One region of the Photobacterium atrarenae genome, then DNA from elsewhere that is predicted to be linked to it. Evidence: riboswitches for the same ligand, from Rfam matches in the RefSeq annotation. Region 1 holds a riboswitch; each other region holds the start of a gene.
The links. Region 1 has a riboswitch for lysine ahead of NNL38_RS04650 (Na+/H+ antiporter NhaC family protein). Riboswitches for the same ligand answer to the same signal wherever they lie in the genome.
Positions count from the first base shown of each region.

Region 2: it holds a riboswitch for lysine, as region 1 does, so the genes downstream of both, lysC (lysine-sensitive aspartokinase 3) here and NNL38_RS04650 (Na+/H+ antiporter NhaC family protein) in region 1, are expected to answer to the same signal.
Region 3: it holds a riboswitch for lysine, as region 1 does, so the genes downstream of both, dapA (4-hydroxy-tetrahydrodipicolinate synthase) here and NNL38_RS04650 (Na+/H+ antiporter NhaC family protein) in region 1, are expected to answer to the same signal.

Region 1 is NZ_CP101508.1:931,412-942,111, forward strand. It holds gene fadD (long-chain-fatty-acid--CoA ligase FadD) at 1-253, shown strand, start outside; gene rnd (ribonuclease D) at 341-1,462, shown strand; gene minE (cell division topological specificity factor MinE) at 1,558-1,821, opposite strand; gene minD (septum site-determining protein MinD) at 1,828-2,640, opposite strand; gene minC (septum site-determining protein MinC) at 2,662-3,324, opposite strand; gene NNL38_RS04635 (YcgL domain-containing protein) at 3,547-3,828, shown strand; gene NNL38_RS04640 (lytic murein transglycosylase) at 3,837-4,808, shown strand; gene NNL38_RS04645 (H-NS family histone-like protein) at 5,002-5,397, opposite strand; lysine riboswitch at 5,766-5,949, shown strand; gene NNL38_RS04650 (Na+/H+ antiporter NhaC family protein) at 6,048-7,649, shown strand; gene NNL38_RS04655 (thymidine kinase) at 7,785-8,363, shown strand; gene hisIE (bifunctional phosphoribosyl-AMP cyclohydrolase/phosphoribosyl-ATP diphosphatase HisIE) at 8,432-9,058, opposite strand; gene hisF (imidazole glycerol phosphate synthase subunit HisF) at 9,055-9,828, opposite strand; gene hisA (1-(5-phosphoribosyl)-5-[(5-phosphoribosylamino)methylideneamino]imidazole-4-carboxamide isomerase) at 9,847-10,581, opposite strand; gene hisH (imidazole glycerol phosphate synthase subunit HisH) at 10,617-10,700, opposite strand, start outside.
Region 2 is NZ_CP101508.1:290,260-300,959, reverse strand. It holds gene uvrA (excinuclease ABC subunit UvrA) at 1-1,777, shown strand, start outside; gene NNL38_RS01500 (PglL family O-oligosaccharyltransferase) at 1,848-3,626, shown strand; gene NNL38_RS01495 (pyridoxal-phosphate-dependent aminotransferase family protein) at 3,774-4,892, opposite strand; lysine riboswitch at 5,163-5,341, shown strand; gene lysC (lysine-sensitive aspartokinase 3) at 5,454-6,824, shown strand; gene metH (methionine synthase) at 6,902-10,579, opposite strand.
Region 3 is NZ_CP101508.1:1,308,363-1,319,062, forward strand. It holds gene NNL38_RS06175 (ABC transporter ATP-binding protein) at 1-33, shown strand, start outside; gene NNL38_RS06180 (succinylglutamate desuccinylase/aspartoacylase family protein) at 202-1,308, opposite strand; gene dapA (4-hydroxy-tetrahydrodipicolinate synthase) at 1,341-2,285, opposite strand; lysine riboswitch at 2,379-2,548, opposite strand; gene NNL38_RS06190 (AzlD family protein) at 2,660-2,968, opposite strand; gene NNL38_RS06195 (AzlC family ABC transporter permease) at 2,965-3,696, opposite strand; gene NNL38_RS06200 (lipoate--protein ligase family protein) at 3,892-4,632, opposite strand; gene NNL38_RS06205 (DEAD/DEAH box helicase) at 4,835-6,259, opposite strand; gene NNL38_RS06210 (nuclear transport factor 2 family protein) at 6,571-7,434, opposite strand; gene NNL38_RS06215 (AraC family transcriptional regulator) at 7,517-8,395, opposite strand; gene NNL38_RS06220 (Na+/H+ antiporter NhaC family protein) at 8,524-9,936, opposite strand; gene NNL38_RS06225 (NmrA family NAD(P)-binding protein) at 10,026-10,700, opposite strand, start outside.

The DNA.
Region 1 (10,700 bases):
CAGCAAAGTGCTGGAAGTTGCCGCCATCGGACAGCCAAACGATGTGTCTGGCGAAGTGGTGAAAGTCTGTGTGGTGAAGCGCGATCCGAGCCTGACCCGCGATGAGCTGCTGATGCACTGTCGGGAACACCTGACCGGTTATAAAGTGCCGAAAGTGGTTGAATTCCGCGATGAACTGCCAAAGACCAATGTGGGTAAAATCTTGCGTCGTGCGCTGCGGGAAGATGCAGAGAAGCAGGTGCAGGAAGCATAAGTGTCGATTTCAGGGTACAATGACTAAGCTGTTGAGTGCCGGCATGATGCCGGCACTTTCTTTTGGTTCGCAACGTAAAGGTTTGCTGTGAATTTTGAAATTGTAAATACAACAGAGCGGTTGCAGGCAGTGTGTGAGCAGGCCCGTAACCAGTCTGCTGTGATGCTTGATACCGAGTTTGTCCGCACTCGTACCCTTTACCCGAAACTGGGGCTGATCCAGCTGTATGACGGTCACTGCCTGGCGCTGATCGATCCGTTGGTGATTGAGGATTTATCGGCGTTGTGGGCACTGCTGCGGGATCCGGCGGTGATCAAAGTCCTGCATGCCTGTGGCGAAGATCTGGAAGTATTCCAGCACTATGCCGGGTGTTTACCGGAGCCGATGGTCGACACCCAGGTGATGGCTGCCTTTCTTGGTTACGGGATCTCTACCGGATTTGGCACCCTGGTCAATGACTTCCTGGGGATCGAGTTGGACAAAGGGGAAGCAAGAACCAACTGGCTGGCACGACCGTTGACACCAAAGCAGCTTGATTATGCTGCCGCCGATGTGTTCTATTTGTTACCACTGTATGAGAAGCTCCGGACACAGGTAGAAGCCAAGGGGTGGCAGGACGCTTTGGTTCAGGAATGTCAGACCCTGATGGCCAAGCGTGTGAAGTCGGTCGATCCGGATAAAGCCTACCTGGATATTAAGAATGCCTGGCAGCTGGAGCCCAAGCAACTGGCTGTCTTGCAACAACTGGCCAAGTGGCGGGTGCTGGAAGCGCGCAAGCGGGATCTGGCACTGAATTTCATTGTCAAAGAGCTGCACCTGTGGAAGATGGCGCGGTTTAATATTCAGTCCAAGGCGGTGATGGCGAAAGAAGGGTTTGACCCGATGGAGATCCAGCGCCATGGCAACCGTTTGGTGAGGATGGTGCAGGAAGTCGACTGTGTGTCGCCGCAAGATTACCCGGAGCGGATTGTGCGCTTGGTGGATCTGCCTGGCTATAAGCAGCTGGTGAAACTGATCAAGGACGAAGTCAACCAGGTGGAAGCAAGCACCGGGTTAGCGCCGGAGTTTCTGGCGTCCAAGAAGCAGGTCAACCAACTGATCACTTGGGCCTGGAAGCAGGAAAGGCCGCAGGATGCCTTGCCGGAAATGCTGACGACCTGGCGCAAGCCTTTGTTTGAAGAGAAAGTGCTGCCGTTGCTCGATCGCTAGGTTGGCAGGGGCCGGGTCGATAACGAACAAACGCTAAAAAGCGCCCGCTCATCAGCGGGTATAAAAATGCCCCGGTTACTGCCGGGGCATTTTGTTTATTTATCTTCGTCGGGCAACGTGACGTTGAGTTCCAGCACTGAGAGATCTTCTTCGCGCTGATCCAGGTTGACTGTGACCTGGTCCGGCGAAATCTCAACGTACTTCCGGATCACTTCCAGGATGTCCTGCTTTAGCTGCGGCAAGTAGCTAGGTGTCCCCTGAGCGGATGTCCGTCGCTCTGCAACGATAATTTGCAGCCTCTCTTTCGCCACAGTTGCGGTGGTTGGTTTTTTGGGGCGGAAGAATTCAAGCAAAGCCATACTGATTTAGCCTCCAAATAAGCGTTTAAGGAAGCCTTTTTTCTCTTCCTCCAAGAAACGGAACGGGCGGTCTTCACCCAGCAAGCGGCCAACGGTATCTTCATAAGCAATGCCCGCATCAGACTCTTTGTCAAAAATGACCGGCTCGCCTTTGTTTGAGGCATTCAGCACCGCCTGGCTTTCCGGGATCACCCCCAGCAGCGGAATATGCAGGATCTCTTCGACATCGGTCACGCTGAGCATCTCGCCGAGTGTCACCCGAGACGGGTTATAACGTGTCAGCAGTAAGTGGGTTTTCACCGACTCCAGCCCTTGCTCGGCCCGGCGGGATTTTGAATCCAGGATCCCCAGGATGCGGTCGGAATCGCGCACCGAAGAGACTTCCGGGTTGGTGGTGACAATGGCTTCATCGGCAAAGTACAGCGCCATCAGGGCGCCGCTTTCGATTCCGGCCGGAGAATCACAAATAATAAACTCAAAGCCCATCGCATCGAGGTCGCTCAGAACGCGTTCTACGCCTTCCTGGCTCAGGGCGTCTTTGTCTCGGGTTTGGGAAGCCGGCAGTACAAACAGGTTTTCAACCCGCTTGTCTTTGATCAGAGCCTGGTTCAGGTTGGCTTCGCCATTGATTACGTTGACGAAATCATAAACAACCCGTCGCTCGCAGCCCATAATGAGGTCCAGGTTACGTAAGCCGATATCAAAATCGATTACTGCGGTCTTTTTTCCGCTGAGTGCAAGACCGGATGCGATAGCTGCACTGGAGGTTGTTTTACCAACGCCGCCTTTTCCGGAGGTAACAACGATAATACGTGCCATCTATTAATTCCTTATTAAACCTTATAAAGCCAGGTGCTCAATGTTCAAATTATTTTCAGCAAGTGAGATAACGACACCTTTACCCCAGAACTCAGGATTGATTTTATCACTGAGCCAGTAGTTTCCTGCAATGGAAATCAGCTCGGCTTGTAAATTATGACTAAAAATGTGCGCTTGCCGTTGTCCACTGGCGCCGGCAATAGCACGGCCACGGAGTGTCCCGAACACATGGATGCTGCCATCTGCAATGATCTCTGCCCCGGCACTGACATGGTTCATGATGATGAGATCACTATTTTTGGCGTAGATCTGCTGCCCGGAACGAACCGGGGTACGGATGATTTTCGTCGGGGTCATTTCCGGCTCGGCTGCTTTGGCCTGGCGGGCTGCATTCATCACGGCAAACCCGGCCTGTTTTGCCTGGGCCTGAAGGTGTGCGCTCTTGCAACCGCTGATCCCGACCGGGATCATCCCGGCGTCCTTCACGCCTGACTGTAGGGCGACGAAGTCGATGGTGTCGCCAGCCTGGCTGATATCAATCACAACCGGGGCCGCGGCGAAAAAATTAGGCGCCTGCTCGACCTTCTCTTTGAGAAAGTCCGTTGCCTGCTGTATGTTCCCATCCACCAGGTGTAGGGCAGAGAGTGTAAAGGAACTCCCTTTAAGTTCTGCTGATTTTGTCATACTTGTTCAATGACTGTTACGAAAATAGCCGTGCCGCGCGTTATCACATAGATACTTGCATGTTATATTCCCCGGGGTGTATCAGCAAGCTATCCTTGCTCTAGCGTTGGAATTTCAGACAAGGCTCTCACCAGCACAGACAAAGCGCGGCAATTGAAGGGAATGATCTCGTCAAACTGCGGTCTCAGTGAGGTGAAGCCGTAAACAAACAGGCGACTTTTGATGTTGTGTGCAATTTATAAAAGCCCGAAAAAAGAAAATACCTATCTTTATATCAAGACGAAAGATGATTTTAGTGATGTACCGGACAGCCTGATGGCTACATTTGGCACGCCACAGTTTGTGATGGTACTGAAGTTGGATAACGGACGTAAATTGGCGCTGGCTGATGTTGAGAAAGTGAAAGCATCCCTCTCAACACCGGGGTATTATCTGCAAGTACCGCCACCGGTGCCTAACTTACTGGAACAGTATAAAGCGGATAAAGCTGCGAAACATACCTGAAGGTGATTATGTATAAGCGATTGGTTTCGGCCCTGGTGGCCTTGGGATTGGGTCTGTCGACGTCCGTGTGGGCAGCCGATGTTGGATTTGATGAATATGTCGATGGATTGAAAGTCGAAGCCCGGGAAAAAGGAATTTCAGAGTCGATAATCAACTCTGCTTTTGCGGGAATTCGCTTTATTGAGCGGGCGGTCGTGGCGGATAAAAACCAGCCGGAGCGTAAACTCACGCTCGATCAATATCTCCCCCGCGCGGTGCCGGAATGGAAAGTGGCTCAGGCGAATGAACTCTATCGAAAACATCGTTCGGCCTTGGAACGTGTTGGGCAGCAGTTAGGTGTTCAGCCGCGCTTTATTGTCGCCCTTTGGGGGGTAGAAAGTAATTTTGGCCGGTTGATGGGGAATTATAATGTGGTTGAGGCATTATCGACCCTGGCTTATGAAGGCCGTCGCGAAGCGTTTTTCCGTAATCAAGTGATGGCGGCTTTAGAAATTCTCGACGCCGGGCATATTACGCCGGAAAAAATGAAAGGTTCATGGGCCGGGGCCATGGGGCAACCACAGTTTATGCCGACTTCCTTTTTGTCATTTGCCGTGGATGGAAATAATGATGGTAAAATTGATATCTGGGAAAGCGAAGCGGATGTCTTTGCCTCTGCGGCGAACTACCTGCATCAGTCCGGGTGGGATGACAAATATACTTGGGGACGACAAGTACAACTACCAGACGGGATTGATTCCTCTTTGATGGGCGTGGAGAAATCGAAAGGCCGCTCGCTGGCCGAATGGCAACGCTTGGGCGTGCGTCGTTTGAATGGGCAGACCTTGCCTCAGGTGGATATTCAGGCATGGCTTATTCAACCCGATGATAATAAGGGGAGGGCATATTTGGTGTATAACAATTACCAGACTTTGCTGAAGTGGAATCGCTCACATTATTTTGCCTTGGCCGTAAGCCATCTGGCGGATCGGATCCGCTGAAGTGAATAAATAAAAGCTGTCATTGTTGTCTGGCTATTATTACAACTGAGGGTGAAGAATACACAGACACCGTGTTGGGTTATTCATCTCAGGTTGCCGTGAGGCAGCCGCAATGTGCAGCACTGTCTTTTGCTGTCTGCAAAGCAAAAAAAAGCCTGGTTTCAACCAGGCTTTTTCGAATCGGTTCCGAAAATTAAATTTCGAAATCTTCCAGAGACTTACCTTCTTCCAGTGCTTTCTTCAGCGCGGATGGGGTACGGCCTTGGCCAGTCCATGTTTTCTCTTCACCGTTCTCATCGATAAACTTATATTTTGCCGGACGCGCAGCGCGTTTTGCTTTTGGCGCTTTGCCCAGAGTTGCCAAAAGTTCTTCCGGGTCGATACCATCAGCCAGCAGCATTTCACGATACTGGTTCAGTTTTTCCTGACGCTCTTTTTCTTTTGCAAGCTCTTCAGCTTCAGCTTCTTCACGTTCAGTCACGACTGTTTGTAGTTTTTCCAGTGCTTCCTGAAGCTGTTCCAGAGTATATTCACGGGAAAGTGCACGCAGGCTGCGAAGGTTAAATAGGGCTTTCATTGCATCAGACATTTTAATTTTCCTGTTGGCATCAGCTATCTTAAATAATAATAGCAGTCACAAATCTATAATTGCAATAATAATACTTTTACTTACCTGATGACAAACAAAATATTTAAACTTGAATTCAATTTCCTTAATTGAGTTCTGATATCCTCATTTTTAATAAAGCCAATGGAAGATCTTCGTCCCGTTTTTCTAAATATTCAGCTCTCAATCAGGTTATTTTATTGCGCCGTGTTTCATATTGTGGGTTATGCGCATTGCTGTTTTTGATTAATTATTGCACTCTAAGGCAATATTATTCACTATTGTTGGTAATTTTTTCATCTTAACTTGTTGCAAAAGCATTCTGAGTACGTAGAATTGACCATTCCTTGACTAAGGGTAGAGGCGCATTGTCTAAAAGTAGCTGATTTGAGGGTGATACCGGTGATGATCAGTGAAAGGAGCCAATGCCGAAGTAAGTGAGGCTTATCACACCTGCTTGCTGGGGTTGTCACCGAATAGGGGCAACACTGCCATAGTATATAATTACATTAACTATGGAGCGCTACTGTGGGGTCCGGAATAAGGCTCGTCCTTTTCTTATGCTCTTCTCTCACGGTGAGATACCGTGTTCAGCAGTAGATCTCCAACCAGGATCGGTTGTCGTAGAGATCATGAATATTATCGATTTTTCCCACTCTTCTATTTCATTGTTGCCGCCATTGGTTGCGTTGGGTCTGGCGATTCTGACACGGCGTGTCTTACTTTCATTAGGTTTTGGGGTTCTGTTGGGGGCTTTGCTGCTGGCGGACTTTTCCGTGACGGCTGCTGCTGGTTATATCGGCACCACGGCGAAAGGCCTGTTCGTCGAAGATGGTGCCATTAACAGCTGGAACATGAGCATTGTCGCGTTCCTGGTGTTGCTCGGGATGATGACGGCGTTGCTGACCTTGTCCGGCGGGACACGCGCGTTTGCCGAGTGGGCACAAACTAAAATTAAGAGTAAGCGGGGCGCAAAACTATTAGCTGCTTTTCTGGGCGTTTTTATCTTTGTCGATGACTATTTTAACAGTCTGGCGGTTGGCTCCATTTCCCGTCCGGTGACGGACCGCTTTTATGTTTCCCGTGCCAAGCTGGCTTACATCCTCGATTCAACCGCCGCCCCGATGTGTGTGCTGATGCCAGCATCGAGCTGGGGTGCCTATATTATTACCCTGATTGGCGGCATTCTGGTCACCCATGGGGTGACTGAATACTCTCCGTTGAGTGCGTTCGTGCAGTTGGCGCCGATGAACTTTTATGCTGTCTTCGCACTATTGTTGGTCTTCGTGGTGGCCTGGTTCCAATTGGATATTGGGGCAATGAAGAAGCATGAGCTTGAAGCTTGCCGCGGTCATGGCTTTGATGAAGGCGATGACGACAGCATGGCCAAAGATTTGAATGATGAGCTGGAGATTGAAGAAAGCGAGCATGGCCGCGTCGGTGATTTGGTGATGCCGATTGTGATGCTGATCCTGGCGACCTTCTTCTTTATGATCTTTACCGGATACCAGGCTCTGGCGGCAGATGGCCAGGCATTCAATCTGCTGGGGGCATTTGAAAATACGGATGTGGGAACGTCGCTGGTGTATGGTGGTCTTGTCGGCCTGATGGCCTCGCTGGTCCCGATTTTCCGTCAGCGTTTGCCGATGGGGGACGTTGCCCGCACCTTGTGGCTGGGTGCCAAGTCGATGTTTGGTGCGATCCTGATCCTGCTGTTTGCCTGGAGTATCGGCAGTGTGATCAGCGACATGGCAACCGGTAAGTATCTGTCGACCCTGGTTCAGGGCAACCTGAATCCAATGTTGCTCCCGGCGATTTTGTTCCTGCTGGCTGGCCTGATGGCGTTTTCGACCGGGACTTCCTGGGGTACCTTCGGCATCATGCTGCCGATCGCCGGTGATCTGGCAGCAGCGGCCGACATTACCCTGATGTTACCGATGCTGGGCGCGGTGCTGGCTGGTTCGGTGTTTGGCGATCACTGCTCGCCAATTTCCGATACCACGATTCTGTCCTCGACCGGCGCACGTTGTCACCATATCGACCACGTTGCGACCCAGCTGCCGTATGCTCTGTCCGTGGCAGTTGTTTCGACCATTGGTTTCCTGGTACTGGGGATGACCAGCTCGGTTGCAGTTGCCTTCATGGCCGCGTTGATCAGCTTTATCCTGGTTTGCCTGGGGCTGTTGTGGCTGGCCCGCCGTCCGGGGACCGTCGCCGCGAAGCTGAAAAGCTAACACCACCGACCCAGTTCAATGAAGAGAAAAGCCCGCACTCATTGCGGGCTTTGTTGTACTTGGGGGAAGGCACTTTTAATTCGGGGCGGTTTTCTGTAGGATTCTGCCAGTTTTTTGCCTGAGACGGGGAGCCGAATGGCCCAGATGTATTTTTATTACTCTGCAATGAATGCGGGTAAATCGACGACTTTACTTCAGTCATCCTTTAACTACCGGGAGCGCGGGATGATCCCGGTGATTTTTACCGCCGCCATTGATGACCGCTTCGGCAAAGGCAAAGTCAGCTCCCGGATTGGGTTAGAAGAAGAAGCTGAGCTGTACAACGATACCGATGATTTGTATGCCCGGTTGCAGGGTATGAACGCCACGCAAAAGATTGACTGTGTCTTGATTGACGAGTGCCAGTTCCTGACCAAAAAGCAGGTCTATCAGCTGACCGAAGTGGTGGATAAGCTGGATATTCCGGTCCTGTGTTATGGTCTGCGCAGTGATTTTCGCGGAGAGCTGTTTGAAGGCAGCCAATATTTACTGGCCTGGGCCGACAAGTTGGTCGAGTTGAAAACGATTTGCCACTGTGGTCGTAAAGCCAATATGGTGATCCGGATGGATGAACACGGCAGGGCGATTGCCGATGGCGATCAGGTGGTGATTGGCGGCAATGACAGATATGTCTCGGTTTGCCGGACCCACTATAAAGAAGCGTTGGAGCGCTAAACAGCTTCAACCAAGATAAAAAGCCTGAGTCGAACTCAGGCTTTTTTAATCCGGACGATACTTGTTGTTTACTTGTGGCGCTCCTGAAGCTTGGCCGTAATATCGGACAATGACAGCCCCTGATCCTGAAGCAGGACAATCAGGTGGTACAAGAGATCGGCAGATTCACACACTAGCTCCGCCTTATCGCCCGACGTCGCCGCAAGTGCGACTTCAACCCCTTCTTCGCCCACTTTCTGCGAAATACGCTTGGTGCCACGGGCATAGAGGCTGGCCGTATAGGAAGAATCAGGATCGGCATCTTTGCGCTCAGCCAGGACCTGTTCCAGTTGGTGAAGAAACACCAGTGCCGGCTGTGTTCCGTTACCGACCAGCGGGGCATTGCTGTCAAAACAGGTTGGGGTTCCCAGGTGGCAGGTTGGGCCGACCGGTGTGGCGGTAACCAATAGGGTATCCTCATCGCAATCAACCCGGATGCTGTCGAGTTCCAGCACATTGCCCGAACTTTCTCCTTTGGTCCAGAGCCGGTTTTTCGAACGTGACCAGAAGGTGACCTGCCCGGTTTCGAGGGTTTTATTCAGCGCTTCATCATTCATATAGCCCAGCATCAGGACCTGACCGCTGGTGGCATCCTGAACCACGGCCGGGACCAGTCCGCCGACTTTATCCCAGTTTATGTTTGTCGTCTGACTCATAGCCGGATCTCCACACCTTGTTGTTTCAAATATGTTTTGAGCTCACCGATATTGATGATTTGTTTGTGGAACACGGACGCTGCCAGCGCGCCGTCCACATTGGCCCGGTGAAACGCATCGGTAAAATGGACCATTTCGCCTGCGCCGCCGGAGGCGATGAGCGGCACATGACACACCTCGCGCACGAGGTTGAGCTGGTCGAGATCATAGCCGTTGCGCACCCCGTCCTGATTCATCATATTCAGCACGATTTCACCGGCACCGCGGCGCTGCACTTCTTGCACCCAGTCTTTGGTTTCCCAGCGGGTGGCCTGGGTTCGTTTTTCATCGCCGGTGAACTGGTAGACCTGGTACTTGCCGCTTTCGGCATCGAAGTAGGAATCGATGCCGACCACAATACACTGCACCCCGAACTTGTCCGCCAGCTCTGTGATCAGGTTTGGATCGGCCAGGGCCGGGGAGTTGATGGAAACCTTGTCGGCACCGAATTGTAAGATGCGGCTGGCATCGTCCGCGGATTTGATCCCGCCGGCGACACAGAAAGGAATATCAATCACCTCGGCAACCCGGGCGACCCAGCTTTTATCGACCACCCGGCCGTCGCTGGAGGCAGTGATATCATAGAAGACCAGCTCATCGGCGCCTTCTTCGGCATAGCGCTTGGCCAGCGGGACGATATCGCCGATGATTTCGTGGTTGCGAAATTGCACCCCTTTCACGACCTGACCGTCCCGGACATCCAGGCAAGGAATAATACGTTTGGCTAACATGTGATTTCTCCCCGTTGGTTAGCTGTTCCAGCACTGGAATGCCTGCTCGGCACTGAATTTACCGTCCAGCAAGGCCCGGCCGACAATGACTCCGGCAACGCCGCTGCCTTTGAGGGCGGCGATGTCGTCCAGGCTGCCGATACCGCCGGAAGACTGAAAGTCGATTTGCGGGTAACGGGTACACAGGTCGACATAGAGATCGACATTGGAACCGGCCAGGGTGCCGTCACGTGAAATATCAGTGCATAGCACGTGTTTCAGGCCGACGGTGAGAAAGTCATCGAGCAGTGCTTCAATGGTAACGCCGGAGTCTTCCTGCCAGCCGGAGACAGCAACGTTGCGGTTGCCGTCGGCATCAATATTGACGTCCAGTGCCAGCACGATGTGCAGCGGGCCGTATTTTTCCATCCAGCCTTTGACCAGCTCAGGCTGCTTGACCGCGGTGGAGCCAATCACCACGCGCTGGGCACCTGCCGCCAGCAGATCGGCCACGTCCTGCTCGGTGCGGACACCGCCGCCGATCTGGATCTTGGCCGGGGTGCTTTGCAGCAAGCTTTGGATCAGAGCCAGCTGGCGGGCCGAAGTGTCCTTGGCCCCGGTCAGATCCACCAGGTGCAGCCAGTCGGCCCCGGCCTGGTGGTAGCACCGAAACTGCTCGGCGGGGTCGACTTTATACTCTGTGACCTGGCCGTAGTCGCCCTGGAACAAGCGAACGACCTGGCCATCAATTAAATCGAGTGCGGGAATAATCATCTTCAATCCTTGTGATCTTGCGCTGCGTTATTCAGTCACATCGTTAAAAAGTTTTTGATCAGCTGGGCACCGGCCTTGCTGGAGCGTTCCGGGTGGAACTGGACGCCGTAATAGTTTCC
Region 2 (10,700 bases), 640 kb from region 1:
CAATGACCGCGGCGATATCACGGTCCGTCGCCACCCGTTTGAGGGGATCCTCAACAACATGGAGCGCCGTTACCGCGAAACTGAGTCCAACTCGGTGCGCGAAGAGCTGATGAAGTTTATTTCAACCAAGCCCTGCAGCAGCTGTCACGGCTCGCGCCTGCGCCTGGAAGCCCGTCACGTCTATGTTGCCGATACCACCTTGCCGCAGATCAGCGAAATGAGTATCAACGAGGCGCTGACCTTCTTCAGCAGCCTGTCGCTGGTCGGCCAGCGGGCCAAGATTGCGGAGAAAGTCCTGAAAGAGATCTCCGATCGCTTGCATTTTCTGGTCAATGTAGGCCTCAACTACCTCAACCTGTCGCGCAGCGCCGAGACCCTGTCCGGCGGCGAAGCCCAGCGGATCCGTCTGGCCAGCCAGATTGGGGCCGGCCTGGTCGGGGTGATGTATGTGCTCGATGAGCCGTCAATCGGCCTCCACCAGCGCGATAACGAACGCCTGCTCAATACCCTGACTCATCTGCGGGATCTCGGCAACACGGTGATCGTGGTTGAGCATGATGAAGATGCCATCCGCACCGCCGATCATGTGATCGATATCGGCCCGGGGGCCGGAGTCCACGGCGGCAACGTGATTGCCGAAGGCACCCTGGAAGATATCCTGGCCACAGAAACCTCGCTGACCGGCCAGTACCTCAGCGGCAAGAAAATGATCGCGGTGCCGGAGCAACGGAACGCCATGGATCCCGAACGGACCATCAAACTACTCGGGGCAACCGGCAATAACCTGAAAAGCGTCGATGTCGACATTCCGGTCGGCTTGCTGACCTGTGTCACCGGGGTGTCCGGCTCCGGGAAATCGACCCTGATCAACGATACCTTCTTCAAGATCGCCCACCACCAGCTCAACGGCGCGACGGCCGGTGATGCCGCCCCTTATCGCGAGATCCGTAATCTGGAGCACTGTGACAAGGTGATCGATATCGACCAGAGCCCGATTGGCCGCACACCGCGCTCCAACCCGGCCACTTATACCGGCATCTTTACCCCGATCCGCGAGCTGTTTGCCGGCACCCAGGAGTCCCGCTCCCGTGGCTACAAGCCGGGCCGCTTCAGTTTCAACGTCAAGGGCGGGCGCTGTGAAGCCTGCCAGGGTGACGGGGTACTCAAGGTCGAGATGCACTTCCTGCCGGATGTCTACGTGCCCTGTGATGCCTGTAAAGGGAAGCGCTATAACCGCGAAACCCTGGAGATCCGTTATAAAGGCAAGAGCATTGATGAAGTGCTGGCACTGACAGTCGAAGATGCCCGGGAATTTTTTGATGCAGTTCCCGCAATTGCGAGAAAACTGCAAACCCTAATGGATGTTGGCTTATCTTATATCCGACTGGGCCAGGCCGCGACCACCCTGTCCGGCGGCGAGGCCCAGCGGGTCAAACTGGCGCGTGAGTTGTCCAAGCGCGATACCGGCAAGACCCTGTATATTCTGGATGAGCCGACCACAGGTCTGCACTTCCACGATATCCAGCAGCTCTTGACCGTCTTGCACCGGTTGCGGGATCACGGCAACACTATCGTAGTAATTGAGCACAACCTGGATGTGATCAAAACCGCAGACTGGATCATCGATCTCGGGCCGGAAGGCGGCAGCGGCGGCGGTGAGATCATTGCCACCGGGACCCCGGAGCAGGTGGCTCTGGTCGACGGCTCCCATACCGCGCGCTTCCTCAAGCCACTGTTACCAGCCGTCAATAAGGCTGAGCTGGCCCAGACCAGGTAATCCCAGCGCCGGCCGAGTGCGCTCAGCCGGCGCCACATCAGGCGAGCAGCGCAACAGGCGGAAAACAACCATGACATTGTTACATGTACAAGGCACCCGGCTGGCCCAAGCAACCATCAGTAAGCCGGTGATCAAGCCCTTTATGACCACGCTCAGCGTGTTGTTCCTTTTTGCCATGCACTACTTCCAGCACAACCCGGGAGGGTCCGGGCTGGCGCTCTCTTTCAACGTGGCCAGCTGGATCCCGCTCAGTTTCGCGATTGCCTTCGGCCTGTTTGAGATCTGCCGACAGAAGATCTGGCGCTATTCGCGGTTAACCCTGCTGCTGTTTGCCTGCTGCGTGTTACTCACCCTGCCCGTGCTCTATCCGAATGCCGAAGGCAGTGCCGCAGCAGGCCGGTTACTGGGGCTGTGGGCCGGATTTCTTTTCTTTGTTGCCCTGCAGCAATTTTCGTTCAGCCTCCAGCAACGCCAGCACCTACTGTGGCTGATCCTCACTGCCGTCTGGCTCCAGGCTCTGCTGGGCTGGTATCAGTTCTTCGGCCTGGAGGCTGACAACCCCATCGGCTACGACACCGTCGCCAACCGCCCATACGGCATTTTCCAGCAACCGAATGTGATGGCCAGCTTCCTCGCGACCGGCTTGGTCCTGTCGGCTTACCTGCTCGCCCGCCTGCCGATGTACCGGGGCCAATGGTCCCTCCGCCAAGCCGGATTGCTGCTCACCCCGGTGGTTACCATCCCAATCCTGGTATTCGTCAGCTCGCGGACCGGATGGCTAGGCGCATTCATCGGCACTGTGCTAATCCTGCCCTATCTGTGCCGTTTTGCCGCCAAAGCACAGTCACGGATGTGGCTGTTGATGGTTGCCCTCGGCCTGAGCCTGTCCTGGTACTTAAGTACCACCGCTCATTGGGCTCCGGCCGAGGATCGCGTCAGCCTGCAGAGCGCGCGCAGTATCCATCTGCCACAGGCTTGGGAGATGTATCAGAAAGCCCCGCTGCTCGGCTATGGTTACGGCAATTTTGAATCGGCCTACCTCACCGAAACCGCCCGCTGGCATCATACCGACCCGACCCAACCGCACGGCTTGGCGGCGCTGGATCACCCGCATAATGAACTCTTGTTCTGGGCCGTCGAAGGCGGCACCCTGCCATTGTTCGGCCTGCTGCTCGCGGCAGCTGCCGTATTCCTGAAAGTGCGCAAAGCACCGCCGGGCACCCGACTGGCCCTGGTCGGGCTATTCTTCCCCCTCACCCTGCACACCCAGCTCGAGTACCCCTTCTATCACTCGCTCGTCCATTGGGTGATTTTTATCATCCTGATCTACTGGGTCGACAACCTCACCGCCAAGTACTATAAGCGGAAACTCCAGTATGTCCTGGCACTTCGGCTGAGCACGCTGTTACTGCCGCTGCTAATCAGTACTTATATGATCACCACGCTCTATTCGGGTTACTGGCTGACCCAGTTCGAGACCTCGCGCCCGCTGGAGATCAGCTACCTGCAGCGCGTCAACAACCCGTGGGCCTGGGAAAACCGCTTTGAATGGGATGTAGCGGTTACCCAGCTGCATCTGGGCGCGGCAACCAACAACCCGGTCCAGATCCAGCACTATATCGACTGGGCCAATACCAAGGCCCGGAAATGGCTACGGCCAGCGCTTTACCAGAATCTGATCGCTGCTTACCAGCTGCTGGACAATCCTGTCCAGGCAGAGCACATCCGCCAGGAAGCCGCATACCTGTTTCCAGCCCATGATTTCAGCCAGACCACCCTCGAGCCTATTTTCGAGGCCAACTGGCAGTCGGTCAGCCAGAGTCTGACGGCCACGCCAGCCCGACCTTAATGTGTGCCTGAGCGAGTGTTGATGCATGGGTGACTTGAGGAAATCGTACAATAAGCCGGGCCGATGCCGTAAAAAGTTGCCAACAAAAAACGGCTACCGAGGTAGCCGTTTTTTGATACTGCGATAATGCGCCGCCTTAGGATTAACTTACTTGAGTGTCGATTCCAGGGCTTTCAGGCACAACGCCACATTTTCACTGCGCGCCGCATAGCCCATCAGGCCGATCCGCCACGCTTTGCCGGCCAGGGCACCCAGCCCGGCGCCGATTTCCAGGTTATAACGCTCCAGCAAGGTCTGGCGCACCTGTGTATCATCGACACCTTCTGGGATATACACCGCATTGAGCTGCGGCAAGCGGTAGGCTTCATCGACCACAAATTCAATCCCGAGCTTCTCCAGCCCGTCACGCAGCTCACGGTGCGCATCCCGGTGGCGCTGCCAGGCACTTTCCAGCCCTTCATTTTTCAGCAGTACCAGCGCCTCATGTAGGGCATACAGGCTGTTGACCGGCGCGGTATGGTGATAGCTGCGCTTGCCTTCTCCGCTCCAGTACCCCAGCACCAGGCTCTGATCGAGGAACCAACTTTGGACCTTGCTTTGACGCTGCTGAATTTTCGCGACCGCACGCTCAGAAAAAGTCAACGGGGAAAGACCCGGCACACAAGACAGGCACTTCTGGCTGCCCGAATACACAGCATCCAGTTGCCACTCATCCACCAGCAGCGGCACTCCGCCAAGCGAGGTCACCGCATCAACGATCGTCAGGCAATCATGCTGGCGGGCCAGCTTGGCAATCGCCTCTGCATCGCTCAAGGCCCCGGTCGAGGTTTCGGCGTGTACAAAAGCCACGATTTTGGCATCCGGGTTGGCTTCCAGAGCCTGAGCCACCAGCTGCGGGTCGACCGGCTCACCCCAGGCATTCTCGACCATGACGGCTTCACCACCGCAACGCTCAACATTTTCCCGCATCCGATCGCCAAACACGCCATTACGGCAGACGATCACTTTCTCGCCCGGCTCGACCAGGTTGACAAAACAGGCTTCCATCCCGGCACTCCCCGGCGCGGAGACGGCAATGGTAAACGGGTTCTGGGTCTGGAAGGCATACTGCAGCAGCTGTTTCAGCTCATCCATCATGCCGATGAACAAGGGATCCAAGTGACCGACGGTTGGGCGGCTCAGCGCCTGCAATACCTGCGGGTAGATATCCGACGGGCCCGGGCCCATCAGGGTACGTTGTGGTGGGTAAAAACTACCAATTGTCATTATTATATCTCCTGGGTAAGCGTTCATGACTCTCTGAGCAGTACCCGCAACCTCTCACGGTTGTCAAAAACCGTCCACCGGAAACGGGCAGCGTCAGGGAATAGCCCAGTATTCAGGGAATTGCTCCCGGACGCAACCCTGCCACCTTTCGGCGACAGCAATTGCATTTTCCCCGCATAATTTTTCATTCGGCCATTGACAAGCCACCGTTAAATCCGCTTCAATGAAGAACGTTTTTTGTTCACCCTGATGATCAAACTGTCATTAGGAAAAAACAGAAGAGGAGCGTTACCCAGGTAACCAGGATGCGGGGCCCCACCCCAAGGCATCCTGGCAAGGGGGAGTAACGCCGAGATACTGCCGGACAGGGGATCGGCAGTGTCGGCCAGCAAGGCTGAATCCTTCTGGCTGTCACCTTTCATTGCGAAAGGTGGGGAGCTTCTGGTTGTAGCGCGATCTATCCGTCTCACCGATTTGCTCTCCTGACTATTGGATGTCGGGAATGAACCTCCCGAGTCAATCCCTACGTTCATCACTATTACTGATATTGGGAGACTTGCTTTGAACCCTGTAGATAACGCTGCCGCCCTCACCGTCGCCAAATTTGGCGGCACCAGCGTCGCTGACTTTACCGCCATGCACCGCAGTGCGATGATCATCAAACATAACCCGGCGGCCCGGGTGGTGCTGATCAGCGCATGTTCAGGAGTGACGAACTTACTGGTCGAGCTGGCCGGCGGAGTGCCGGATCCAGCCCGCCGCCAGCAGTTGCTCACCCAGCTGAACGATATCCACTACGCCGTGCTCAATGAGTTGGATGCACCGGACCCGATCACGCCGGCGATCAATGCCCTGCTGGACAGCGTTGCAACCCTGGCAGCGCAGGCGGCTACCCAGCCCGGCGCTCAGCTAACCGATCAACTGGTTGCCAATGGCGAACTCCTCTCGACCTACCTGTTTACCCAGATCCTCTGTGAGCTGGGGGTAAACGCGGTGCGCATCGATATCCGCGATATCATGCGTACCGACAGCCAGTTCGGCAAAGCCATCCCGCAACCGGACAGCATACGCGCGCTGGCAACAAAACATCTTGAGCCGCTGCTGACTCAGCAAGTGGTGGTCAGCCAGGGCTTTATCGGCGCCGATCAGCACGGGAACACCACCACCCTGGGCCGTGGCGGCAGCGACTACAGCGCAGCGCTGGTGGCCGAAGCAATCCGGGCCTCCACCCTGGAGATCTGGACCGATGTCCCGGGCATGTACACCACAGATCCGCGGATCACAGCAGCCGCACAACCGATCCGGGAGATCAGTTTCAGCGAAGCCTCCGAGATGGCTAACTTCGGTGCCAAAATCCTCCATCCGTCCACCCTGGTTCCGGCGATCCGCCAGCAGATCCCGGTATTTATCGGCTCTTCCCGGGCGCCGGAGCAAGGCGGAACCTGGATCCGCGACCGGGTCAGCGACGCGCCGCTGTTCCGCGCCCTGGCCCTGCGCTGTAACCAGACCATGGTCACCCTCACCAGCCTGAACATGTTCCATGCCTACGGCTTTCTGGCAGAAGTATTCCGGATCCTGGCCGAGCACAAGATCTCGGTTGATCTGATCACCACCTCCGAAGTCAGCGTGTCCCTGACCCTGGATCAAACCAATACCGGCGGTGGCGCGCCGCAACTGCCTGAAGCGGCTGTTGAAGCACTCAGCCAGCTGTGCCGGGTCGAGGTCGAACAGGGCCTGTGTCTGGTGGCGCTGATCGGCAACCGGATGAGCCAAACCAAGGGTTCCGCCAAGGAAATCTTCGGCTCGCTGGATGACTACAACCTGCGCATGATCTGCTACGGCGCCAGCCCACATAACCTCTGCTTTCTGGTTCAGGAGCAGGATGCCAAGTCGGTGGTCCAGTCGCTGCACCGCCAGATCCTGGAAGCCTGAGCCTCGCAATAAATGACAGAAACAACAAGGGCGCCCCTGAGGCGCCCTTGTTTATAGTGGTCCTTTCAAAGATGGGATTAAGCCGACAGGTTCGGCCCCAGCCATTTCTCCGCTTCAATCAGATCCCAGCCTTTCCGTTCGGCATAGCTGTCACGCTGATCTTCCTGGATCTGGGCGACTGCAAAGTAGCGGGCGTCCGGGTGGGAGAAGTACCAACCCGACACCGAGGCGCCCGGCCACATGGCGTAGCTGGTTGTCAGCGACATCCCGATCGTTTCTTCCACCTTCAGCAGCTCCCACAGGGTGCCTTTCTCGGTGTGTTCCGGACAGGCCGGATACCCCGGTGCCGGGCGGATCCCCTGGTATTTCTCCCGGATCAGATCATCATTCGACAAATCTTCCTCCGGCGAATAGCCCCAGATCTCCTTGCGCACCCGCTCATGCAGGTATTCGGCAAAGGCCTCTGCCAGCCGGTCGGCGACCGCCTGCACCATGATCGCGTTGTAATCGTCCCCTTTGGCTTTAAACGCATCGGCCAGCTCCCGCTCACCAATCCCGCCGGTGACGGCAAAGGCGCCAATCCAGTCCGGCTTGCCACTGTCTTTCGGCGCAATGTAGTCCGATAGGCAGTAGTTGTATCCCTTCGGCTTCTCCGTCTGCTGACGCAGGTTGTGGAGCACCTGGGCAACCTGAGTGCGGGACTCATCGGTATAGACTTCTATATCGTCCCCGATGCTGTTGGCCGGGAACAGGGCACACATACCGCGCGCTTTCATCAGCCCTTGCTGCTCAATCCGATCCAGCCAGTCATTGGCATCAGCAAACAAGCGGCGCGCTTCCTCGCCCACTTCTTCGTGCTCCAATATCGCCGGATATTTGCCCATCAGCGACCAGGTCATAAAGAACGGCGTCCAGTCGATGTATTGACGCAGGGTGGCTACCTCAAAATCATCAAACACATGAGTACCCGGTTTCGCCGGAACTGGCGGCGTATAGTTCGCCCAGTCAATCACCACTTTGTTGGCTCTTGCCCGCGCTAAAGTGACAGGTTTGGTACGCGGCTTTTTGCGGCTGTGCTGCTCCCGCACCCGCACATAATCAGCATCAAGTTTTTCGACAAAGGCCGGACGCAGCTCATCAGAGAGCAGCGAGGTACACACCCCCACCGCCCGCGAGGCATTATTCACATACACCACCGGCTGGTGGTAATTCTGCTCAATTTTCACCGCCGTGTGCGCTTTCGAGGTGGTGGCACCGCCAATCAATAGTGGCAGGTCAAAGCCCTGACGTTCCATTTCCTTGGCCACATGGACCATTTCATCCAGCGACGGGGTGATCAGGCCAGACAGCCCGATAATATCGACGTTTTCTTCCTTGGCAACCTTGAGGATCTGCTCGCACGGCACCATCACCCCGAGATCGATGATCTCGTAGTTATTACATTGCAGAACCACCCCGACAATGTTCTTGCCGATATCGTGAACATCTCCTTTGACCGTTGCCAGCAGGATCTTACCGTTTGAACTTCCGACCTGCTTTTCGGCATTGATGTACGGTTCGAGGTATGCCACCGCCTGTTTCATCACCCGGGCGGATTTCACGACCTGGGGCAGGAACATTTTCCCTTCGCCGAACAGATCGCCGACCACGTTCATCCCGTCCATCAGCGGCCCTTCAATCACTTCCAGCGGCTTGCTGGCATTAGCGCGCGCTTCTTCGGTATCCTCAATAATGAACTCGGTGATCCCTTTGACCAGCGCATGCTCCAACCTTTTCGCCACCGGCCAGGTACGCCACTCCAGTGCTGAAGCATCTTCCTCTTTACCAACGCCTTTATTGGCATATTCCGCAGCCATATCCAGCAAGCGCTCGGTCGCATCATCCCGGCGGTTCAGGACCACATCTTCCACCGCTTCACGCAGTTTCTCCGGCACATTGTCATAAATTTCCAGCTGACCGGCATTGACGATCCCCATATCCATGCCGCGCTTAAAACAGTGGTAAAGGAACACGGCGTGGATCGCTTCACGGACATAGTTATTACCGCGGAAGGAGAAGGACACATTCGACACCCCACCGGAGATCATCGCATGAGGCAGATCCCGCTTGATGTCTCCCACCGCTTCGATAAAGTCAACCGCATAGTTGTTGTGTTCATCAATCCCGGTCGCGACGGCGAAGATATTCGGGTCAAAAATAATGTCTTCCGGCGGGAAGCCGACTTCATCAACCAGGATCTGATAAGCGTTGGTACAGATCTCCAGCTTGCGCTCGCGAGTATCCGCCTGGCCAACTTCATCGAAGGCCATCACAATCACCGCTGCGCCGTAGCGGCGGATCAGCTTAGCCTGCTCAATAAACTTGTCTTTGCCTTCCTTAAGCGAGATCGAGTTGACGATCCCCTTGCCCTGGATGCATTTCAGGCCGGCTTCAATCACTTCCCACTTTGAGGAGTCGACCATGATCGGTACTTTGGAAATTTCCGGCTCAGAGGCACACAAATTCAGGAAGCGCACCATGCAGGCTTCGGCATCAAGCATCCCTTCATCCATATTGATATCGATGATCTGGGCACCGTTTTCCACCTGCTGACGGGCCACTTCCAGGGCTTCGTCATACAGCTCCTCTTTAATCAGTCGCTTAAACCGGGCTGAGCCGGTGACGTTAGTCCGCTCACCCACGTTGACAAACAGCGTGTCTTTCTCGATGCTCAGCGGCTCCAGCCCCGACAACCGGCAGGCCACCGGCAGCTCCGGCAACGGACGCGGTTTCACTGCTGCTGTCACTTCGGCCATCTGGCGAATATGCTCCGGCGTAGTTCCGCAACAGCCGCCGACCAAGTTCAGAAAACCAGACTCGGCCCATTCTGCAATATGCTCAGCCATATCCTCTGGTGATAAATCATATTCTCCGAAAGCATTCGGCAAGCCGGCATTGGGGTGGGCAGAAACCGCGCACTCAGAAATACGTGACAGCTCTTCCACATACTGGCGAAACTCATCCGGACCGAGGGCACAGTTCAGGCCGAACGAGATTGGCCGGACATGGCGCAGGGAATTATAGAAAGCCTCGGTCGTCTGGCCGGAGAGGGTCCGTCCGGAAGCATCGGTGATGGTCCCGGAGATCATCACCGGCAGGGTGATCCCCAGTTCGTCAAACACCTGGTCGACGGCAAAAGCACACGCCTTGGCATTCAGGGTATCAAAAATGGTTTCAATCAGGATGATATCGGCGCCGCCTTCAATCAGGGCATGCGTCGACTCGGCATAGGCTTCAACCAACTGATCAAAAGTAACGTTCCGGTAACCCGGATCGTTCACATCCGGTGAAATTGAGCAAGTGCGGTTGGTCGGGCCGAGCACCCCGGCAACAAAGCGCGGCTTGTCCGGTGTTTTTGCTGTCCATTCATCGGCCACCTGGCGTGCCAGCCGGGCTGCTTCACGGTTGATCTCGGCACTGAGCGATTCCATGTCGTAATCGGCCATGGCAATCGTCGTGGCGTTAAAGGTATTAGTTTCCAGAATATCGGCGCCCGCTTCCAAGTAAGCACTGTGAATATCCCGGATCAGCTGAGGCTGAGTGAGCACCAATAAATCATTATTGCCCTTGAGGTCAGAATGCCAGTCAGCAAACCGTTCACCACGATAATCTGCTTCATCCAGTTTGTACCCCTGGATCATTGTGCCCATCCCGCCGTCAATGATCAGGATTTGCTGCGCCAACTGCGCTTGTAATAATTCCTTGCCCTTTCCCACCGCACTACTTCCTTATCTCATTTTTACAGCTGAATAACATCCTACCACAGGTTAGATGGAAATCTAGACGTCCAAAAGAATTATTGTTTCCAGGGTAAGGCTCAATATTGACAAGTTTTCA
Region 3 (10,700 bases), 380 kb from region 1:
GGATTTATCGGCGAGAGTCTGGAACAGGCGTGATACCAAACCAACTAAATATCTACTTAATTAGCGGTATCAGAGGGCGCTGAAGCAACCTGTGATGATCCAGCTTGTGACAGTTGGCTGTTTGGTGTGCATACGGGAAGCAGAAGCATCCCGTTGCAGTTGAAGTGCTGCCTGAGCACGAGCCGTTATGTGACTTGAAGGCTATAGCCGGAATGTATTCGTCAGCACTTTATAGAGTTCGGTTCCTTGCTGGACGCTGGCAGAGGCAAAATGCAGTACAGGAATACAGTCGCAGGGCAGGGTGATTGTCCGGCTATGGCTGGATTCACCGACCAAAGCATTAAAATGCCACAGGGTTGCCAGCGGCTCACCTGCCGGAAGTTGCTGGTTGAGCTTAGCCAGGTACTCGACTTGCCCCCCGGCCGGGCTGAAAAATGCTTTGTAGTCCTTGAGATAACAGGCCTGCATAGCCGAAGGCTCCGGTTGAACATAGTGTTCAAGCCATAGCCCTTGATGTTGCAGGTAGTTGCAAATGCTTTCGGCATCCTGTCGCGCGCCGGCAACATCCAGGTGCTCCTGTGAACCCAGTTCAATGGTGAAAGCATCAACCATGACCGGTAACTCACGCCCGTGCAGGGCAAAGTGCTGGCTCAACTGCCACCACGGACTAAAGCTGGCTTCATCCATGGCACCGCTGAAATCACTCGGGATCAGGATATTCAGCGGAATATGAAAATGGCGCGCCCGCTTTCTGGCATATTCGGGCACATACAGGTGTTGCGCTGAAATCGGACCGGTATGCAGATCCAGGACAATATCTGCCTCGACGGCCATTTTTTGCAGGTTGAGCGCCAGGTGTTGACCGCACGTCAGTCCCCAGGGGGAAGCCATTCTTGCTTCAAGCTGCTGTTTCAGCCGGGTGCGAAAGGCATCACGGATCTCGCTTTCTTCGGCATCCAGGTAGTCTTGGGTGAAAGGCTCGAGCATACTGTGGTCAAAGTGATACTGGCGGTTCCAGTTGATCCCGGTGACCGGATCAAAGCGGCCTAGGGTAAATTCGCCGCTTTTTTGGTTGATCCCAAGCGGGTTTGCTTGCGGGACCATCACGACATCCCCTTGCGGCGGATATTGGCGAAACAGATTCAACAGCTGATAAATGACCGCATTGCCCTGCACCTCAGCGCCGTGGATATTGGCCTGGATATAGACACGTGGGCCGTTTCCCTGGCCCTGAATATGAATGACCGGGACCTCCATGGGATCGCCGGTGGGTTGCTCACCGACTTTGACTGTTGTGGTTGTGATCATAAGCGACTCTTTATCAGACTCCATCCGTATAGTTATTGGGCCAGGCAGGTGTTCATCCACTGATTAACCTGATGGTTGGCATCGAGTACCGGTGTGAGTTCCGGCAACTCGTCCATGTACAAGGGTGGGCGCAAACCAGCATGGCGCAGACGTCCCTGGTGCTGCATCAGGGCTTTAACCGCAATTGGATTCGCGGCGCAGAACAGGCTGTTGCCCGCGTCTTGCCATAATTGTTTAAAACTTGGTGCTGCTTGGCTCAGAGTTTGCTGAACGTATAAGGCGGTTGCTTCCGGCCAGGCATTTCCGGCCACAGAGACGAGGCCACAGGCGCCGGCCGCAGCAAAATCAACAAACAGGGCATCGTCACCGCAGAAAAATTGCAGGGTGGGCGCTGCCTGGATGTAGCGGGTAAAGGTTTCCACGTTACCACTGGCCTCTTTGACGGCCCAGGCATTCGGGTGTTTGGCAATCGCGCCCAAAGTTTGTGCATCCAGCGCTGCGCCGGTTCGCGACGGCACGTTATAGATCATGCATGGCCAACGGCTGTCATCAAGCAGGCTTTCAAACCACTTTTGCTGGCTGGCCGCGCCGGGCTTCGCGTACAAAGGCACAGGGAGCAGCAGCGCATCGATCGGATAGTCGGCTAAGAATGCCAGCCATTGCCGTTGCTGTTGAAGCTGATAACCGCCAACGCCGACCATCAGGGGAACGGACAATGCCAGTGCGCATACATGACGAACCACGGCTTGTTGCTCTTCTGGGGTCATCGCCAGTGCTTCCCCGGTGCTCCCCAGTAGCAAGATTCCGTTACCGGCGGCGTTTTGCTCTGCGACTAGTTGTGTCAGTGTGTCGAAGTCAATCGATTCATCGTCGTTGAAAGGGGTAATTAAAGCCGTCCATAGCGTTGTCTGGTTGAGTGACGTGGCTTGCGGCGATACCAGATGTTCTGTTGTAGGGAATGAATTTTGAATTGGCATCTCTAATCCGAATGTCATAGTTATCCGTTTAGAGAGCTTGGCATTGCGAAAAAGCCGATGGCTGTGGGCCATTCTTGAAGGCAAAAAAGCACAAACACCAGAAGCTCTCCACCAGCGGTGACAGCCCTGGGGATTCAGCCCCAGTGACCGATAAGCTCTGCTTCCAAATGCAGGCTTACCTCGGCGTTAACCCCCTGATCTGTCTTCAGTGGTATTTGGATACCTCGTACAGACTGCCTGGTTAACGCGCCTCTTCTGATCCCTTGAGAGGGAATGATTCGATTCAACCATCAATGATGACGGGATGTCAATCATCGCTATGACTTTTTATGCGAATCCGGTTGATTTTATTCACCGTAAACCGTGCTTCGGGCTCAAAATTGCCGGGTGAGCGCTGCTGCGACAATGCCTGCCGTAATGGCCGGCAGGGGTTTTTGCCAGATAAACATAATCACCGCCGTCGAGAGTAGCGCAAGCCGGGCACCCAGATCACCCTCAACCGCCAAGGGGGCCAGCAGTGCGACCAGAACAGAGCCGGACATGGCGGTGATAAATTGTTGGATCCGATAGCCAATGGGAATAAATGACATGATAAACACGCCGCCCCAGCGGGTGACGAGGGTGACCAGTGCCATCACTAGAATAATCAGTAACGTACCGCCAAAACTGGTTTCAATGCTCATAATTTTTTCTCCGTCCAAAATGCACCCAGGCTGCCGCCGGCAATGGCACCGACCACGACATGACTGTTCTCAGGTAAAAACCAATAGGCGAGCAGGGATGATCCGGCAGCGATCGCCCAGATAGCAACGATTCGTAGATTTTTCGGACCCACCCCAACCATCGAGAGCAAAAAGCACCCCATGACCATATCCAGTCCCAAGCTAACCGGATCGGAAATGGCATTGCCGAAATACAGCCCCAGCCAAGTGCCGACGATCCAGAATGACCACAGCGCAATCCCCCCGCCCAGTAGCAGGCCAAGGCCGGGCTCCTTACGGCTGAAGGCATTCATCGACATGGCCCAGTTGGCATCCGATGCAAACAGCATCACCCCATAGCGCTTTGCCGGTGACAGCTCGCGCAACCAGGGATAGAGCGTCGCCCCCATCAGCAGGTGCCGTGCGTTGATGGCAAAAACGGTGATCATCATCGGGATGAGGGGCACTTCTGCTCCCCATAGATCTAAGGTTGCAAACTGGGAAGCGCCGGCGAAGACCAGGGCGCTCATCAGCATGGTTGAAATGTTATCCAGCCCGGTTTGGGCTGAAGCAACCCCGAAAGCAATTCCGAAAACGATCACGAAAAAGGAGAGGGGAACCAATTGCGTAAAGCCGTTCCAGACATCTTTGTGGGTGAACTCGTGTAAGCGAGTCTCAGGGATTAAGTCCTGTTGAGCGTCGGTCTGCATGATTATCTTTCTAGTCTGCGTGGTTCGAAAATAGTGTGAATAAGGATCCTGTTCAGCACCAAGCGTGATTTATTATACAATTTGACAGTATCGATGAGAGAGTGCCATGAGTGATACAGATATTCAACAGATTGATAACATGCTTTTCGGGAAAGTGTCATGCCCGGCGATGGCAGTCGCCGGGCAGAGCCGGCTCTAGGCTGAACTCACAGAATTTGCCAATGGCTGAGGCAGGGAAGGGGATTGCAGAAAAGCACTGGTGAGCTGTTGGAACAGGGCATCGACGGCAGGGCGGGATGGCAGGTGGTCAAACAGCGGGGTATGCACATCTGCCAGGATTGGCGCATTGTGGTTACAAATCTGGTTGCACAGTTGCACTGGCTTGATCATTGCGTCCATATTACCTTCGAGCAAAATACAGGCCTGGGAGAGCACAACCTGGCCGCCGCCTCTTTTCAGCAACACCCGCTGCGCGGTTCCCACCACTTTTTTACCATCGATATTGAGGTTGTAATCCCCGTCGCAATAAGAGCCGGGCGTGGCGTGAATATCTACCTTGATACCAAGTTCGGCAAAGAAATGACTCAGAATCCGGCATAAGTTGATATATGCCGTTTTAATATCGTATGGCTGGCTATCCGGCCAGTGATAAATATGGGAGAGGTTGATCACCCCCGGCAGCTGGGGCACCGGCGCGCCTCCGGTTTTACGCGCGACCAGCTGCCAGCCAATGCGCTCCAACTCGGTTTTAAGCAATGGTGTCACCGGCCACTTCTTCCCTGCCGGCAATACCAAGGCCGGACTTTTAGCCTGCCACAGTAGCAACACCTGGGAGAGCGTATTCGCCTGCACCTGCTGCAACAATTCAGCTTCTTTGTTGAACAAGTCTTCAGCGTCAATGCTGAGGTAGCGAATGAGTTTGTTTTTGGTTGCCAACAGTGCCTCCTGAGGATGACATAGCAGAGCCTACTATGCTGGCGGGATTATGGCGTAAAGACAAGCACATTATGAGAGGTTTTACGTACCTTATCTTGCAAATTAAAACATTGGTTGTGATATACGGGGTTTGGAAGTCGGGAACAGATAAGGCAGTTGCCGCTATCGAACAGATAGCGGCAGGATAGACGTCTGTCAGGTGTTACTCGGCTTTTGCTACAGTTTTCCCAGCCGGGCGGCGTCGACGTTGTGGGTTCGGCTTTGCACCTGATTTTTTCGGCGCATTGTTGCCATTGGCGCCACGGTTGTTGCGGGCAGCGCTTCCGTCACGATTCTGGCGGTCGCTATGGCGTTTGTTTTTATCCGTTGGTTGATGGCCCCGAGCGTTTTCTCCGGAGCGTTGACCGTCGCGATGGTCGGCTTTGGGCTTCTTCGGCTTCTTAGGTTTTTTCGGTTTGATCGGGCGCGTATCCAGCTTTGACGCCGGTACCGGGTTGGATGGTTTGAAACCTTCAAGCTCCAGGCGCGGTAGAACCTGCTGGATCAGGCGCTCAATCCCGAACAGATCGGCAGCTTCAGCGGCACAAACTAATGAAATTGCCCGACCTGCTTCACCAGCACGACCAGTCCGGCCAATGCGGTGGACATAGTCTTCTGCGACATTCGGAAGTTCAAAGTTGACGACCTGAGGCAGCTGTGGGATGTCAATGCCTCGGGCGGCAATATCGGTGGCAACCAGCACGCGAATGTCACCGGATTTAAAATCGGCGAGCGCGCGGGTCCGGGCACCCTGACTTTTATTGCCATGAATTGGGGCCGCAGTGATACCTTGTTCATTCAGAAAATGGGACAGGCGGTTGGCACCGCGTTTGGTCCGGCTGAAGACCAGCGTTTGTTGCCAGTTGCCGTCTTTGATCAGCTTCTCCAGCATCGACGACTTTTTCTTCACGTCTGCCGGGTAAACGCATTGCTCGACGGTTTTCGCGGTCGAGTTTGCCGGCGTTACCGAGATTTCCACCGGATTGTTGACCAACCCTTTGGCGAGCTGGCGAATTTCATCGGAGAAGGTGGCGGAGAACAGCAGATTCTGACGCTTGGCCGGTAACAGGGCCAGAATTTTCCGGATATCGCGAATAAAGCCCATGTCCAGCATGCGGTCCGCTTCGTCCAGCACCAGCACTTCCAGCTGGTCAAACTTGACCGCATTCTGGCTGTACAAGTCCATCAGGCGGCCGGGGGTGGCGACTAGCACATCGGCGCCTTTGCGTAGTCGCATCATTTGCGGGTTGACCTTCACACCGCCGAAGACAACCGCTGAGCTTAAGGGCAGATGGCGACTGTACTGCACCAGGTTATCTTGTATCTGGGCGGCCAGCTCACGGGTTGGGGTCAGTACCAATGCCCGGATCTGGTTCCCCTTCGCCTTAGGTCCATTGCTCAAGCGCTCCAGGATTGGGAGTGTAAACGCGGCAGTTTTGCCGGTGCCGGTTTGCGCGGCAGCCATGACATCTTTGCCTGCAACCACAGCTGGAATTGCCTGAGCCTGAATGGCTGACGGTGTATCGTATCCTTTATCCTGAACGGCTTTGAGGATTGGAGCGGAGAGGCCCAGAGAGGTAAAACCCATAAATTTGATTCTCAGTAGTATATGTAACGCAGTAAGTGAGACCGACATAGGATCTCAGTCTGCACACAGCAAGTGCGGTATTTTGAGGATTTTATGGCCAGACAGCAACCTGTAATCGAAGTTTATTGTGCTGGGAACAGAGTGAATCGGATGCCTGTCTTATTTGTGGCTGACTTTTTGTGGCGAGGCTGGTAGGGAAAGCCACCGCTAATGGCTGCTTCACTTCAGCTTTAGCGGTGGTTAAAAGTTGGCGGGGGCCGGCCGACGGTACCAGGTAGGGTGATGCTCGCTGGGGCCCCTTCGGTGGATAGCTAGAAGCCGAATTTACCGTTGCTGTTTTTCCATTGTTTTTTGGCGGGAATAGGCTCGATTACATCCCAATGCTCAACGATTTTGTGGTTGGCGACTCGGAACAAGTCGTAAAACGAGACATGCTGGCCCGCAAACTTGCCTTCACTCACACTCAAGACAAAGTTACCTTCGCCCAAGATGATGTGGTTTTCGGTATAGGTCATTTCGATACCTTGGTCAGCCATTGCTTTCATTGCTCGGCTTAATCCGGCCAAACCATCGGCAATAGCTGAATTATGTTGCAGGTAATCCGTATCTTCGCCATCAATAAAGCGGCCAAGCTGCGCATAATCCCCTTTAATCAGGATGGCATCGACGAAATCAGCAACCAATCGCTTGTTTGGTTCGGTTTGTGCGAGATCTGTAACTTCGGTCGGGCCATCAAGTTGGGTGCGGCCACTTGGATTTGCGGCAGTTTTCGCCGCCAGGTTATCCCAATGCTCTACAATCCGGCCATTTTCAAACCGGAACACATCAAATCCCACTTTTGGGCCAAAGAAATTGTAATCAGTATGGGTAAAGACATAGTTGCCATCTTGAAAAGCACGTTTGACATCGACTTTGGCACTACCTTCAGGAAGAGCTTGAAGTACCTTTCCGAACCCAGCCAGGCCATCGCCGACGGCCAAGTTATGTTGGATATACTGATTAGGATCGACATAACTGATGGCCTGTTGATCGCCGGATTCAATACTATTGAGAAGCGCGACAGCTTTCTCCTTGTTAGATAGGCCGGTCATTCCATCCTCTGCCGATATCTGGCTGGAGCAAGCCGTGCATACCATCACTGTTGCTGCCAAAACTGCTGAAATACCTGTTTTCATCATTGAACTCCTGCTATTTGGAATCAGGAGATGGTAATGAAAAGTACGATGGCCCACATGGTCAGTACCGGTAGGATAATGGTTAATGCCGAACCATATACTGCTTCTGGAAACGTGATGGTGTCAGCAAGGTGTGCTTTTTAAAATACTTGACGAAATTACTGGCATCTTCAAAGCCGAATTCATAGGCCAGCTGCTGGATGGGGGAGCCATCCAGAACCAAGCGTCTTTTGGCCTCCAAAATGGTGTAGGCATCGATCAGTTGTTTAGCGGTTTGGTTGGTCGCCAGTTTGCAGATCTGGTTTAAGGTTTTATAGGTTGTATGCAATTGCGCAGCATAGCGGGTGGCATCCCGGGTGTGCTGAAATTGTTGTTCGAGAAGTTCGATAAAGCGGGAAAATTTGTCGAGCTGATCTTTGTTTAATGTATCGTGGCAGTTTTCCGGCTTGACTCTGCGCAGAGTCAAGAACAGGGCAGAAAACAGAAACATGGCTATCAGCGGGTCCGGCTCCTGATGGCGAAGCTCTTTGACCATCTCATTCAGAAGGTTTTGACAGCTCCTCAGTACTTCAGGAGCTGGGGTGAAAACAGGTTGGTAAGCGTACGCCAGATGGGTTGGCGTAAACTCCGGCAGCCGCATGTTGGCCAGTGCCTGATCAATAAAAGCCTGAGTAAATAGCATGACTTTCCCTTTCAGTTTGTGGCTGAAGTCAAATGCGTGAACCTGGTTTCTTTGGATGGTGATAAATGACCCGGACTGGTATGGGTATTCGTCAAAATCAATCAGATGGTTTCCTGCTCCCTGCTCAATATAAATCAGCAGATTGAAGCTGACCCTGTGCGGCAAGGCCGGATGATGGCTCAGGGCGTCTTTGCGCTGGTAAAGCTCTTCTAAGTCAATAACCTCGATTTCGCGGTTTGCCGTCTTAGCATGATTGAAGCCAACTTCGGGAATGTTCATTGAGTAGGGGGTTGCTCTAGTGATAGTCCGTTCCCTCAGAGTTTAATGGAAGGTGTCGCAATGCTCTAGCGGCGAAACATTGATGATGACGATAGTCCAATACGATCACACCTAAGACGGGTTCCGGCCTAAGCCCACCACCCAGCGATTAAGTAGCAGATCAGGGACAGCAAAGCCACCGCTACTGTGTAAGGCAACTGAGTCGAAAAATGATTTTCCGGGGTACAGCCTGCCGCCGAAGCGGCCACAATCACCGAATCAGAGATCGGTGAGCTCTGATCTCCGAATACTGCACCGGAAATCATGGCAGCAATTATCAGCGGAACGTTGGTGCCGGTACTGACTGCCAGAGACACAACAATCGGGGTCATAATACTCACGGTGGCACCGGAGCTGCCGGTTGAGAATGAAATGAGGATACAAGCGACAAAAACAGCAGCCGGAACCAGCCATACCGGCAACTCGCCGGAGAAGTAGCTTGCCAGATATTTTCCGGTGCCCAGCTCGCCCGTTACCCTGCTCAGGGAGAAGGCCAGGGTCAGGATGATCGCGGCAGGTAGCATGTTTTGCATGCCCTGGATGCACCATTCCACATACTGGCCGATGGGGACTCGCCGGGTCAGGAAATAGCTCCCGGAGCCGAGCAGCGAGATAAACCCACTGAAGTAGATTGCTGAGCTGATATCTCCGGCCAACAGATCGCCCTCGCCGGTGATATAGGTCATGATGCAGAGAAAGGACAATAACAATCCAACCGGTACCAGCACAGCAGCGGCACTGGCTTGTGTTTTGTCGGAAGAAATCGGTTGGCGTGTGGTGTGCTGCTCGCAGGCTAAGTTGGGGTGATGATTTAGCGTCTGGTTTTGAGCTCGCTTCCTGTGTGGTTGAATCGTCGCGAGATGGAACAGGGCAGATAAGGGCACCAGGGCCAGGATAGCTAGGGTGTAGAACTGGTAAGGCAAAGCACTTAAAACATAGCCCATGGGCTGCCCACTGAGGGTGCCGTGTTCGACCTCCGAGGCCAGTAAGCCGGACAGAAATACCCCGGCGCCGCTAAACGGCATCAGCCAGGCCAGCGGCGAGCCGGTGCAATTGGCAACAAAAGCCAGCTTTTCGGTTGAAAGCTCAAAACGGTGGAAGAGGGGCCGACCAACCACGCCCACCAGCATCATAGAGCCGATGCCTTCAAGGCACATCAGAAAGCCCACCCCAAAAGTGACCAGTTGCGCACTGGTTTTTGAGGCGACAATATTGCGCTGGTGGGTTAGCTTATAAATGAGGGCTTCTATCCCGCCTGATTGTTTCATGACATTGATGATGGCACCGATCAGCAGGATAAAGATCAGGCTTTTCACCGAGCCTGGCGACTGGAAAGTTTCAGCAATGAGGTTAAAACTCTCTGTCACACCAGCGAATGTATTTTCCGAGAGCAAGACTGAACCGGCCATGATCCCGGCAAAAATAGCCACGTAGACCTGCCGGGTGAGCACGGCGAGCAGAATTGATAAACATGAGGGCAGTAAAGTGAGCCAAGAATCCATAACATGACCTGTACTGAATGGGGCAAAGGCGTAAAAAGAAAGAGACAGCCCGAAGCTATCTCTTGCACATTCATTCGGGGAGGGAGGAATTATTCCTCAAAAACGAATTTGGCGTCGCTTAGCGCTTGTTCCGGGCGCTTGCACTCGTACTCAGGATAGAGCTCGGTTGTACGCAAGGTTTGCTCATTGAATGCTGCCAGTTTACCCAGAACATAAATTACGTAATTGATCCCCCAGCGCTCCTTATCGGTTTCTGCCCCTTTCTTGGCTGTGATCCCATCACCGGCCTGCTGTTCCATTGCAGTAATGTAGTCTGAAGAAAAATGCTCGTATTCAAACGGATAATCCGGCCAGTATTGCTGCAGCAGGGCCAGCATGTCATTTTGGGAAAGGGCATTATGATCCAACTGGACACACTGATTCAGAGTCCGCTCATCGGTGACGGCCAGCGCAGCCAGGTAGCCGATATCTTCAATATCATGAGTATAAATAGGTAGCGCTAAGTCACCAAAAGTGGTGATTTTGTGGAAAAATCGTAGGTTCGGCAGGAAATAGTCAAAGATCCCACCATTATAGAACAGGGTCCAGCCAATTCCTGAGCGAAAGAGTAAGTCATGGAAACGCTTTTTGTTGTCAAACACTTCCCCGGCTCCCATTACCAGCGCCTGGGTATGAACGCCAAACTCGGTTGGAACAAATCGTTTGACCCCGGCTTTTATTGCCGCTTCAAGCCAAACAGGCTCTGATTGCTTAATCACAGGTTT